Regions from separate parts of the Delftia sp. 11MD genome, predicted to be linked through region 1. Evidence: predicted binding sites of a transcription regulator. Region 1 holds the regulator's gene; each other region holds the start of a gene.

Region 1 (2,196 bases):
CTTGAGCACGGCCAGGCGTTCGACGCTGACGGTGCGCGGATCGACCTCGATGGAGTATTCGCCGCCCGGCTCCAGCTTGAAATGCTCGCGCAGCAGGGCAATCAGCGTGCGCAGTTCATCGTCCGAGAAGAAGGTGGGCGTGCCGCCGCCCAGGTGCAGCTGGCTGACGGCCTGGCCCTTGCCGCAATGGGCCGTGTGCAAGGCCATCTCGCGCGCCAGGTAGTCCAGGTAGACGGCCGCGCGATCGTGGTGGCGCGTCACGATCTTGTTGCAGGCGCAGTAGTAGCACAGCGACTCGCAGAACGGCACATGCACATACAGCGACAAAGGCATGGCCCGCGCTGCGGTACTCGATTTGCGGTGCTCAAGTGCCAGGATATAGTCTTCAGCACCGAAAGCCTCCACGAAACGATCGGCCGTGGGGAACGAGGTGTATCGGGGCCCCGGTACGTCGAAGCGACGCAGCAGCTCTGGGGTGACAGCGGTCATGGGTTTTTTCCTCTAATGTCGTCCACTGTGCCGCAGCCCATTGGCCGCGTCCTTGACTCATATCAAGAGTTGTTCGCGGCAGTGCTGCGACAATTTGATCCAACTCATCGCCATCCACGAGGTCACCGCCGGCGCACTGCTGCGCCGCTGATGTTTACTCCATGAACCTTCAGACCATCAAAGCATCCTGTTCCAATTGCAACCTGCGCGAGCTGTGCATGCCCATGGGCCTGGATGCCGAGCAGATGCAGCGCATCGACGACATCGTGGCCACGCGCCGCAAGGTCAAGCGCGGCGGCCTGCTGTTTCGCAACGGTGAGTCCTTCACCTCGCTGTATGCCATCCGCACGGGCTTCTTCAAGACCTGCGTGGCCACCGAGGACGGGCGCGACCAGGTCACGGGCTTTCAGATGGCCGGCGAGATCATCGGCCTGGATGGCATCGTCAACGACCACCACACCTGCGATGCGGTCGCGCTGGAAGACGCCGAGGTCTGCGTCATGCCCTTCGACAAGCTGGAGGACCTGTCGCGCGAGGTCACGGCCCTGCAAAACCATGTGCACAAGGTCATGAGCCGCGAGATCGTGCGCGAGCATGGCGTGATGCTGCTGCTGGGCAGCATGCGTGCCGAGGAGCGCCTGGCCGCCTTCGTGCTCAACCTGGTGCAGCGCCTGCACGCCCGGGGCTTTTCCAAGTCGGAACTGGTGCTGCGCATGACGCGCGAGGAAATCGGCAGCTACCTTGGCCTGAAGCTGGAGACGGTGAGCCGCACCTTCTCGAAGTTTGCCGAGGAAAACATCATCGAGGTGCGCCAGCGCCATCTGCGCATCCTGGACACGGACGCGCTCAAGCGCATCGTCAACAGCCAGCAGTGCCAGTGAGGCCGCAAGGCCCCGCCCCTCGGCAATGAACAAGGCCCGCTGTCGCGGGCCTTGTTCATTGCCATTGCAGTGCACGCAGGTTCAATCGCGCCCCAGGCCCTGCATGGCCAGATTTGGGTCCGGCTCGGAGACCACGCCGTCGTTGAGATCGTGCGTGGAGCGTCCCAGCATGGTGGTCATGAGGCTGGACAGCATGGTCACGCCCCAGAAGGCGAAGAAAGCCAGCGTGTAGATTCCCTGCCGCGACCAGCCCAGGTCGCCGAGCCAGTGCAGCTCCAGCGGGTCCACGAAGGCGAATACCAGCATCTCCATCACGGCGGCGGCCAGAAAGGCCGGCCAGGCAATCCACATCCAGCGTTGGGCCAACATCAGCGATCTCCTTGAGCTGTCGAGGGGTGGCTTTCATTGTGCGCGCCGCCCGCGCACCGTGCCAAGCCCTGCGCACCCTGCACTGCCTGTAGGAAACCCTTGGCCCTCGCGCATGCTGGAGATGCCATCCACCATGCAAAAAGGCCGCGACTGCGGCCTTGTGCACGGCATTTTCCTGCCTTCAGCGGTCCGTGGGATGGTCCTGCGCGGGCGTGGCCGCGTGGTTGCGGCCGGTGACCGCGGGCGCCAGGCTCTTGGGCACTTCGCGCACGCCATCGGCACGCTCGTTGATGGTGATGCCATTGCGGTAATAGTCAGGATCAATCACGGGATCGGCGCCATTGATCGCAATGACGGCCGTGACCACGCCAGCCACCACGACGGCGGCCGGGCCGGCCACCACGAGCCAGACATGGGCGAACTTCCACCAGGGCTTGCCGGCGTCCGGATGCGAAGG
Region 2 (2,196 bases), 1.4 Mb from region 1:
CGCTATCTGCTTATTGCTGTGCGCTGGCGGCCGAGCCGTCGCGCTGGTCCAGGAAGGCCACGACGCGGTCGGCGTTTTGCACCGTGCACACATCCTGGGGCAGGTTCATGCCCACGGCCTTGAGATAGGCTTCACCGCCTGCGGCATCGATGGCCATCATGTGGTGCATGCACATCTTGCCTTCCTCGACGCAGCGGTTGAGCACCTTGTCGTACAGGCCTTCGTCCACGGTGGCGAAGCGCTCGACCGGGTTGCGCTCGCTGGGCTTGACCAGATTCAGGTAGGTGTCGCGGTTCAGGGCCTTGCCTTCGGACTTGGCCTTGGCAACCCACTGCTCGAATTCCTCGTCGCTGAGGCCGTGGAACTTGAACGTCATGCCCGAGAAGCCGGCGCCGCTGTAGTGCGATGCCAGGCCGTGGAACACACCGGTCTTGTTGATCACTGCGTTCAGCTCGGTCTGCATGCCGGGCATGGCATAGATCATGCCGGCCAGGTCAGGCACGTAGAAGGCGTTCATCGTCGAGGTGGCTGTCAGCTTGAAGTGGATGGGACGATCCACGGGAGCGGCCAGCTCGTTGACGGTGGCGATGCCCTTTTCAGGGATGAAGAACAGCCACTTCCAGTCCATGGCCACGACCTGCACTTCCAGCGGCTTGACATCGGTGCTCAAGGGCTTGGAGGCCGAGACGCGGTCCAGCGGGCGGTAGGGGTCGAGCTTGTGGGTGCTGATCCAGGTGATGGCGCCCAGCGCGATGATGATCATCAGCGGCACGGACCAGATCACCAGCTCCAGCGTGGTGGAGTGGTGCCATTCGGGGTCGTAGTGGGCCTCGGTGTTCGACTGGCGGTATTTCCAGGCGAACAGCAGCGTGAGGATGATCACCGGGATGATGATGATCAGCATCAGCAAGGTGGCCGTGACCACCAGGTTGCCTTGCTGCGCGGCGATATCGCCGGCCGGGTTGAGCACGACGGCTTTGCTGCAGCCAGTGAGACTGGCTGTCAAAGCGGCCGCGGTGAGCCACGCAGGCCCACGGAGTTCCTTGATTTTTAGCATGCTAGGGGCGCAACAAGAGCGCGTTTACATAGAAACGCGGATTACAAGATCCGGGCAAATGTATTACGAAGTATAAATTTGTCCATTGGACATTTTGTCCAACGTCAAGGAGAAGCCGGGAACTTTCTGCTACCTGGCGGGGCAGGCAGCGGGGTCCCGGCGGCCCGGAGGCCGCATTTTTCGGCCGCGCGCAGCAGGAAAAACACCAAGTCCGGTCGAGGTGAAACCGCCTTGCGCCAGATCAAGCGAGGGCGTAGAACGGAGCTGTCAGTGAGACGAGACAAGGAGCATCCATCTATGAGCGGCCTCGACACAACTGCAAGCTTCCCCAACGGAAGCTACGAAAGCAAGGAATCTCTGTCCCGCGCCGACACCCACGAAGATGTCACGCCCAACGAGATCGCCGTCGGCGTGATTCTGGGGCGATCCTCGGAGTACTTCGACTTCTTCGTGTTCGGCATCGCCTGCGTGCTGGTCTTCCCGGCACTGCTGTTCCCCTATCTTTCCAAGCTTGACGGCACGTTGATGTCGTTCGGCATCTTCGCGTTGGCCTTCGTGGCGCGGCCGTTGGGCACGGCGCTGTCCATGGCCGTGCAGCGGCGCTGGGGCCGGGCGACCAAGCTGACGCTGGCACTCTTCCTGCTGGGCGTGTGTACGGTGGGCATGGCCTTCCTGCCCAGCTACCAGCAGGCGGGCGTGAACGCCATCATCGTGCTGGCGCTGCTGCGCATCGGCCAGGGCATTGCACTGGGCGGCTCCTGGGACGGCCTGCCGTCGCTGCTGGCCATGTCGGCGCCCCAGAACCGGCGGGGCTGGTATTCGATGATCGGGCAGCTGGGTGCGCCGCTGGGCTTTGTGCTGGCGGCAGGCCTGTTTGCCTTCATCTATGCCCATGTGGATGCCGACGAGTTCCTCAGCTGGGGCTGGCGCTATCCCTTCTGCGTGGCCTTTGCCATCAACGTGGTGGCACTGTTTGCCCGGTTGCGCCTGGTGGTGGGCCAGTCCTACACCGAGCTGCTGGCGCAGCGCGAGCTGGAGCCCATGGGCGTGGTGCCGCTGATGCGCGACGAGGGCCGCAACGTGGTCATCGGCGCCTTTGCAGCCCTTGCCAGCTTTGCGCTCTTCCACCTGGTGACCAT
Region 3 (2,196 bases), 980 kb from region 1:
CGTGGTGTGCTCCACGCCCAGTTGCCGCGCGGCGGCGGCCATGCTGCCGCTGCGTGCCAGCTCGCCAAAGAATCTCAGATGGTCCCAGTCCATGGGTCGAGGTCGCCTCAGTCGGCAGCGGCGCGGCGCGCGGCCAGCGTGCTGGGCGCACGCGCCAGCTCGTCGTTTTGCCGCACCAGGACGGCCATCATTTCCATGAACAGGCCCCGCTGCTCCTGCGGCAGCGGCTCCAGCATGCGCTGCTGGGCCCGCAGCACCGAGGGCTCGGCAGCGGCCAGCAGCGCAGCGCCTTCCGCGGTGACCGACAGCAGGCGCACGCGCCGGTCGGCCGGGCTGGTGTTGCGCACCATGAGGCCGCGCGCCTCCAGCCGGTCGATGACGCTGCCAATGGTGGAGGTGTCGAAACCGATCATCCGCGCCAGCGTGCGCTGGTCCACGCCGGGCTGGCGCAGCACGGCAGACAGCGCCGCGTACTGCACGGGGGTCACGCCGAATTCCTGGGTCTCTTCCATGAAGACGGCTACCGCGATCTGCTGCAGGCGGCGGATGTGGTAGCCGGGGTAGTTTTCTAGTTCTGCGGGTTGGTAGTCCATGGCCATTGCGCTCTTTTCCGGGTCCCTGCGGGCAAGCGCAGATGTTCGCATGAACCGCGCCCTCCGTTGGCGTTGGCTGGCGGACAGGTGATTCACCCGGACATGCTGTCCACCACCGTTTGGCCTGCATCCAGGGAAACCCCAGGCTGGCCTGATGCAAATCAACACTACACTCATCGTCAGCATACTGTTTAATTAGTCGCGACGCATCTGACCCCCAGGCGAGCGACACGCACCACGAAGCACAGGACATCCATGAGCACCAGCATTTCTTCCCGGGCGCTGCCCGTTCTTGTGGCAGGCGGCGGCATTGGCGGCGTGGCGGCCGCGCTGGCCCTGGCACGCCAGGGATTCGCCGTCAAGGTGCTGGAGCAGGCGCCGCAGCTGGGCGAGATCGGCGCCGGCATACAACTGGGGCCCAACGCATTCGCGGCCTTCGACGCGCTGGGCATTGGCGAGCTGGCCCGTGGCCGCGCGGTCTATACCGACGAGATGGTGATGCACGACGCGCTCGATGAGCGGCTGGTCGGCCGCATTCCCACGGGCGAGGCGTTTCGTGCCCGCTTCGGCAACCCGTATGCGGTGATCCACCGCGCCGACATCCACACCTCGCTGCTCGAAGGTGCGCGCACCCACGGCCAAATCGAGACGCTGACGGGCACCCGCATCGAAGCCGTGCAGCAGGAGGGTGACACCGTCACCGTGCGCGACCAGCACGGCCAGGTCCATGTGGGCCAGGCCCTGATCGGCGCCGATGGCGTGAAGTCCGTGGTGCGCCAGCAGTACGTGGGCGATGCGGCGCGTGTCTCCGGCCACGTGGTGTACCGCGCCGTGGTGGAGAAGAACGACTTCCCCGAGGACCTGCGCTGGAACGCGGCCAGCATCTGGGTCGGCCCCAACTACCACCTGGTGCACTACCCGCTGCGCGGCGGCGAGCAGTACAACGTGGTCGTCACCTTCCACAGCCGCGAGCACGAGGAATGGGGCGTGCGCGAAGGCAGCCGCCAAGAGGTGCAAAGCTACTACAGCGACTGCTGCCCGCGCGCACGCCAGCTCATAGACCTGCCCAAAAGCTGGAAGCGCTGGGCCACGGCCGACCGCGAGCCCATTGGCCAGTGGAGCTTCGGCCGCGCCACGCTGCTGGGCGATGCGGCCCACCCTACCCTGCAGTACATCGCCCAGGGCGCCTGCATGGCGCTGGAAGACGCCGTGACGCTGGGCCAGGCGCTCAAGCGCTGCGGCAACGACTGGCCGGAGGCGCTGCGGCTGTACGAGCGCTCGCGCATCGCCCGCACGGCGCGCGTGGTGCTGTCCGCGCGCGAGATGGGCCGCATCTTCCACGCCAGCGGCGTGGAGCGCCTGGTGCGCAACGACCTCTGGAAGGGCCGCACGCCCCAGCGTTTCTACGACGCCATGGAATGGCTGTACGGCTGGAAGGCCGAAACCTGCCTCGCCGAAGACTGAACACAAGGAGACCGCCATGCAAGAACTTGGCCGCCTGGACGACCTGCCCCAGGACTACCGCGACGAACTCACGCGCAACAACCTGGTGCCGCTGTGGCCCAGCCTGCGCAACGTGATGCCGCCGCACACGCCGCGCCCG
Region 4 (2,196 bases), 1.5 Mb from region 1:
TGGCCTGCCCGTCCACGCCGTCGACGAAGGCGTCGGGCAATCCCAGGTAGTACACATGCGGGTCCGTGCCCATGGCGGGCTTGAGCACCTTGAGGTCCTTGGCGTGCTCGCGCATGCGCTGGCGGATCTCGCTGCCCTCGTCGTTGAGGTCGCCGATCACGCGGGCGCCGCCCACGCAGCTTTCTACGCAGGCCGGCAGCAGGCCGGCTTCCAGGCGGTGCTCGCAGAAGGTGCACTTGTCGGCGGTCTGCGTCTCGTGGTTGATGAAGCGCGCGTCATAGGGGCAGGCCTGCACGCAGTAGCCGCAGCCCACGCAGCGCTCGTTGTCCACCAGCACGATGCCGTCGCTGCGCTGGAAGGTGGCCTGCACTGGGCAGACCGGCACGCAGGGCGGGTTGTCGCAGTGGTTGCACAGGCGCGGCAGGTTGAGCATGGCCGGCGGCAGGTCCTCGTTGCCCGCGTGCTGCACCTCGTACTGCAGCACCGTGGTGCGGAACTGGCCCAGCGGCGGCAGGTTCTCCATGGAGCAGCTCACCGTGCAGGCCTGGCAGCCTATGCAGCGGCGCAGGTCCACCAGCATGCCGTAGCGCTTGCCGGCCTCGCCGGGGCGGCGCGGCGGCTGGAAACCCGTGGTGCCGGGCGCGGCCGCCGCCACGGGCAGGGCCACGGCCGCCATGGCGGCGGCCAGCAGGTCCTGCAGGAAGCCGCGCTTGCCTGCGGCGGGCTGCGCATGGGAGAGGGTAGGGGCAAGGATGTCCTGGGTGGAGGGCTTGCAGCTGCAGTCGTTGCAGCCGCTGCCGGCGCGGGATGTTTTTGGCATGGCCTGTCTTTCATCGTCCTGCGGCCACGGATCGTGGTCGCTCAAACTCAATAAAGCATTAAAAATATGCTTTTTATATTGAATTTAATATATGAAATTCAGGGCCTTGGCGGCTTGATGTGAGTCAAGCAATGGGCTTGCAAAGCGCCACCGACTGCCTGCCATGGACAGGCGCCCAAGGCAGTCCATAGCGTGTGGCGCAGGGATTAAGACGGGGTTAACAGGGTGACTGCATTCCTCGGGAATGCAGGGCGCGTATCGGAAATCACCCTCTTGTTTCCGTGCGCGGCCCCGGTCTACGCTGCTTGTGTCGCCACTGCCAAGGAGTTCTCCATGAACCATGCCCTGAACAGCCTTGCTTCGGAACTGGACCTTGCCGCCGAAGCCGGCGAGCACCTGAGGCTGCAATTCACACAGGCCTGCGTGGACCGCATCGCGCACCTGCTGGAAGACCCGGACGTCATCCGCTGCGCACAAGGCCTTCGCCGCTACCTGGACGGCCAGATCGACCGGCAGGAGCTGGACCGCCTGGCCCGCGAGGCGGCCAGCCTGGCCAACCACCACCAGGGATCACGCTCCCTCGACGGCTGCGGCCATGCCGCCGTGTCCGCCACCTATGCCACGGCCCATGGGCTGGCGGGCCGGGCGCTGCAGGCGGCCGACTACGCGGCCTACGCCATGGTCTATGGCGAGGGCGGCCACGGCGCCGTCACGGACCGCGAGTCGTTCGAGCCTGAATACCAATGGCAGGCGCGCTGCCTGGCCTCGCTGGCGCAGGCCGCTCAGCAGCGCACGTAGCACCAGGCCGACTGCTGCAGCAGGGCCAGTGACTCGATGCCGCCCTGCGGCAGCACGCGCATGCCGGCAGGCGCCTCGCGGCCCAGCTTCCTGAGCGTGTTCGGGCAGACCAGCGCATGGGCCAGGGCCTCTGCATCCAGATGCTGCGGCGTGCCCGGCGCGGCATCCAGCAGTGCCTCGACGGCCGGGCCGTTGATGACGATGCGGACTTCGGCACCGGGCCGGTCCTGGCGCAGGTTGGCCAGATTGCTGCGTGCACGGGCCAGGGCGCCGGGCGTGGGCGCATGCAGTACGATGCGCAGCGGCGGCGCATCCGGCCGGGCGGGGAACAGGTCGCTCCAGTCGCTGGAGGCGGTTGAATCGGCGGGACAACGGCTTGTGCTCATGGTCGTCCTCATCATTTCCTGCCACGCGGCCCCATGACCTCTTCCAGCAGGCCCGGCGGCAGGCCGGTGCGTACCTGCACCACTCCCTTGTCATCCTTCCAGACCAGGGCCGGCGTGGCACGCAGGCCCCAGGTGGACATCAGCGAGGCATGGCTGGCCAGCACCTGCCGCGTGGCCTGCGGCACCGGGGCC

Evidence for each region. The regulator FNR, encoded in region 1, switches genes on or off when oxygen is low (the NO sensors DNR and NnrR bind a similar motif). The targets are predictions, from matches to a motif close to TTGATNNNNATCAA.
Region 2: the regulator FNR is predicted to act here: its motif matches at 1,152-1,165, upstream of cyoA (ubiquinol oxidase subunit II).
Region 3: the regulator FNR is predicted to act here: its motif matches at 745-758, upstream of ACRSCF_RS15000 (3-hydroxybenzoate 6-monooxygenase).
Region 4: the regulator FNR is predicted to act here: its motif matches at 935-948, upstream of dsrO (sulfate reduction electron transfer complex DsrMKJOP subunit DsrO).

The regions. Positions count from the first base shown of each region.
Region 1 is NZ_CP194333.1:4,285,670-4,287,865, forward strand. It holds gene hemN (oxygen-independent coproporphyrinogen III oxidase) at 1-489, opposite strand, end outside; gene fnr (fumarate/nitrate reduction transcriptional regulator Fnr) at 651-1,370, shown strand; gene ACRSCF_RS19505 (hypothetical protein) at 1,452-1,739, opposite strand; gene ACRSCF_RS19510 (FixH family protein) at 1,921-2,196, opposite strand, start outside.
Region 2 is NZ_CP194333.1:2,912,886-2,915,081, forward strand. It holds gene cyoA (ubiquinol oxidase subunit II) at 11-1,057, opposite strand; gene ACRSCF_RS13200 (MFS transporter) at 1,355-2,196, shown strand, end outside.
Region 3 is NZ_CP194333.1:3,305,686-3,307,881, forward strand. It holds gene ACRSCF_RS14990 (LysR family transcriptional regulator) at 1-93, opposite strand, end outside; gene ACRSCF_RS14995 (MarR family winged helix-turn-helix transcriptional regulator) at 108-644, opposite strand; gene ACRSCF_RS15000 (3-hydroxybenzoate 6-monooxygenase) at 849-2,057, shown strand; gene ACRSCF_RS15005 (cupin domain-containing protein) at 2,074-2,196, shown strand, end outside.
Region 4 is NZ_CP194333.1:2,751,907-2,754,102, forward strand. It holds gene dsrO (sulfate reduction electron transfer complex DsrMKJOP subunit DsrO) at 1-820, opposite strand, end outside; gene ACRSCF_RS12405 (hypothetical protein) at 1,154-1,618, shown strand; gene ACRSCF_RS12410 (hypothetical protein) at 1,603-2,004, opposite strand; gene dsbG (thiol:disulfide interchange protein DsbG) at 2,016-2,196, opposite strand, start outside.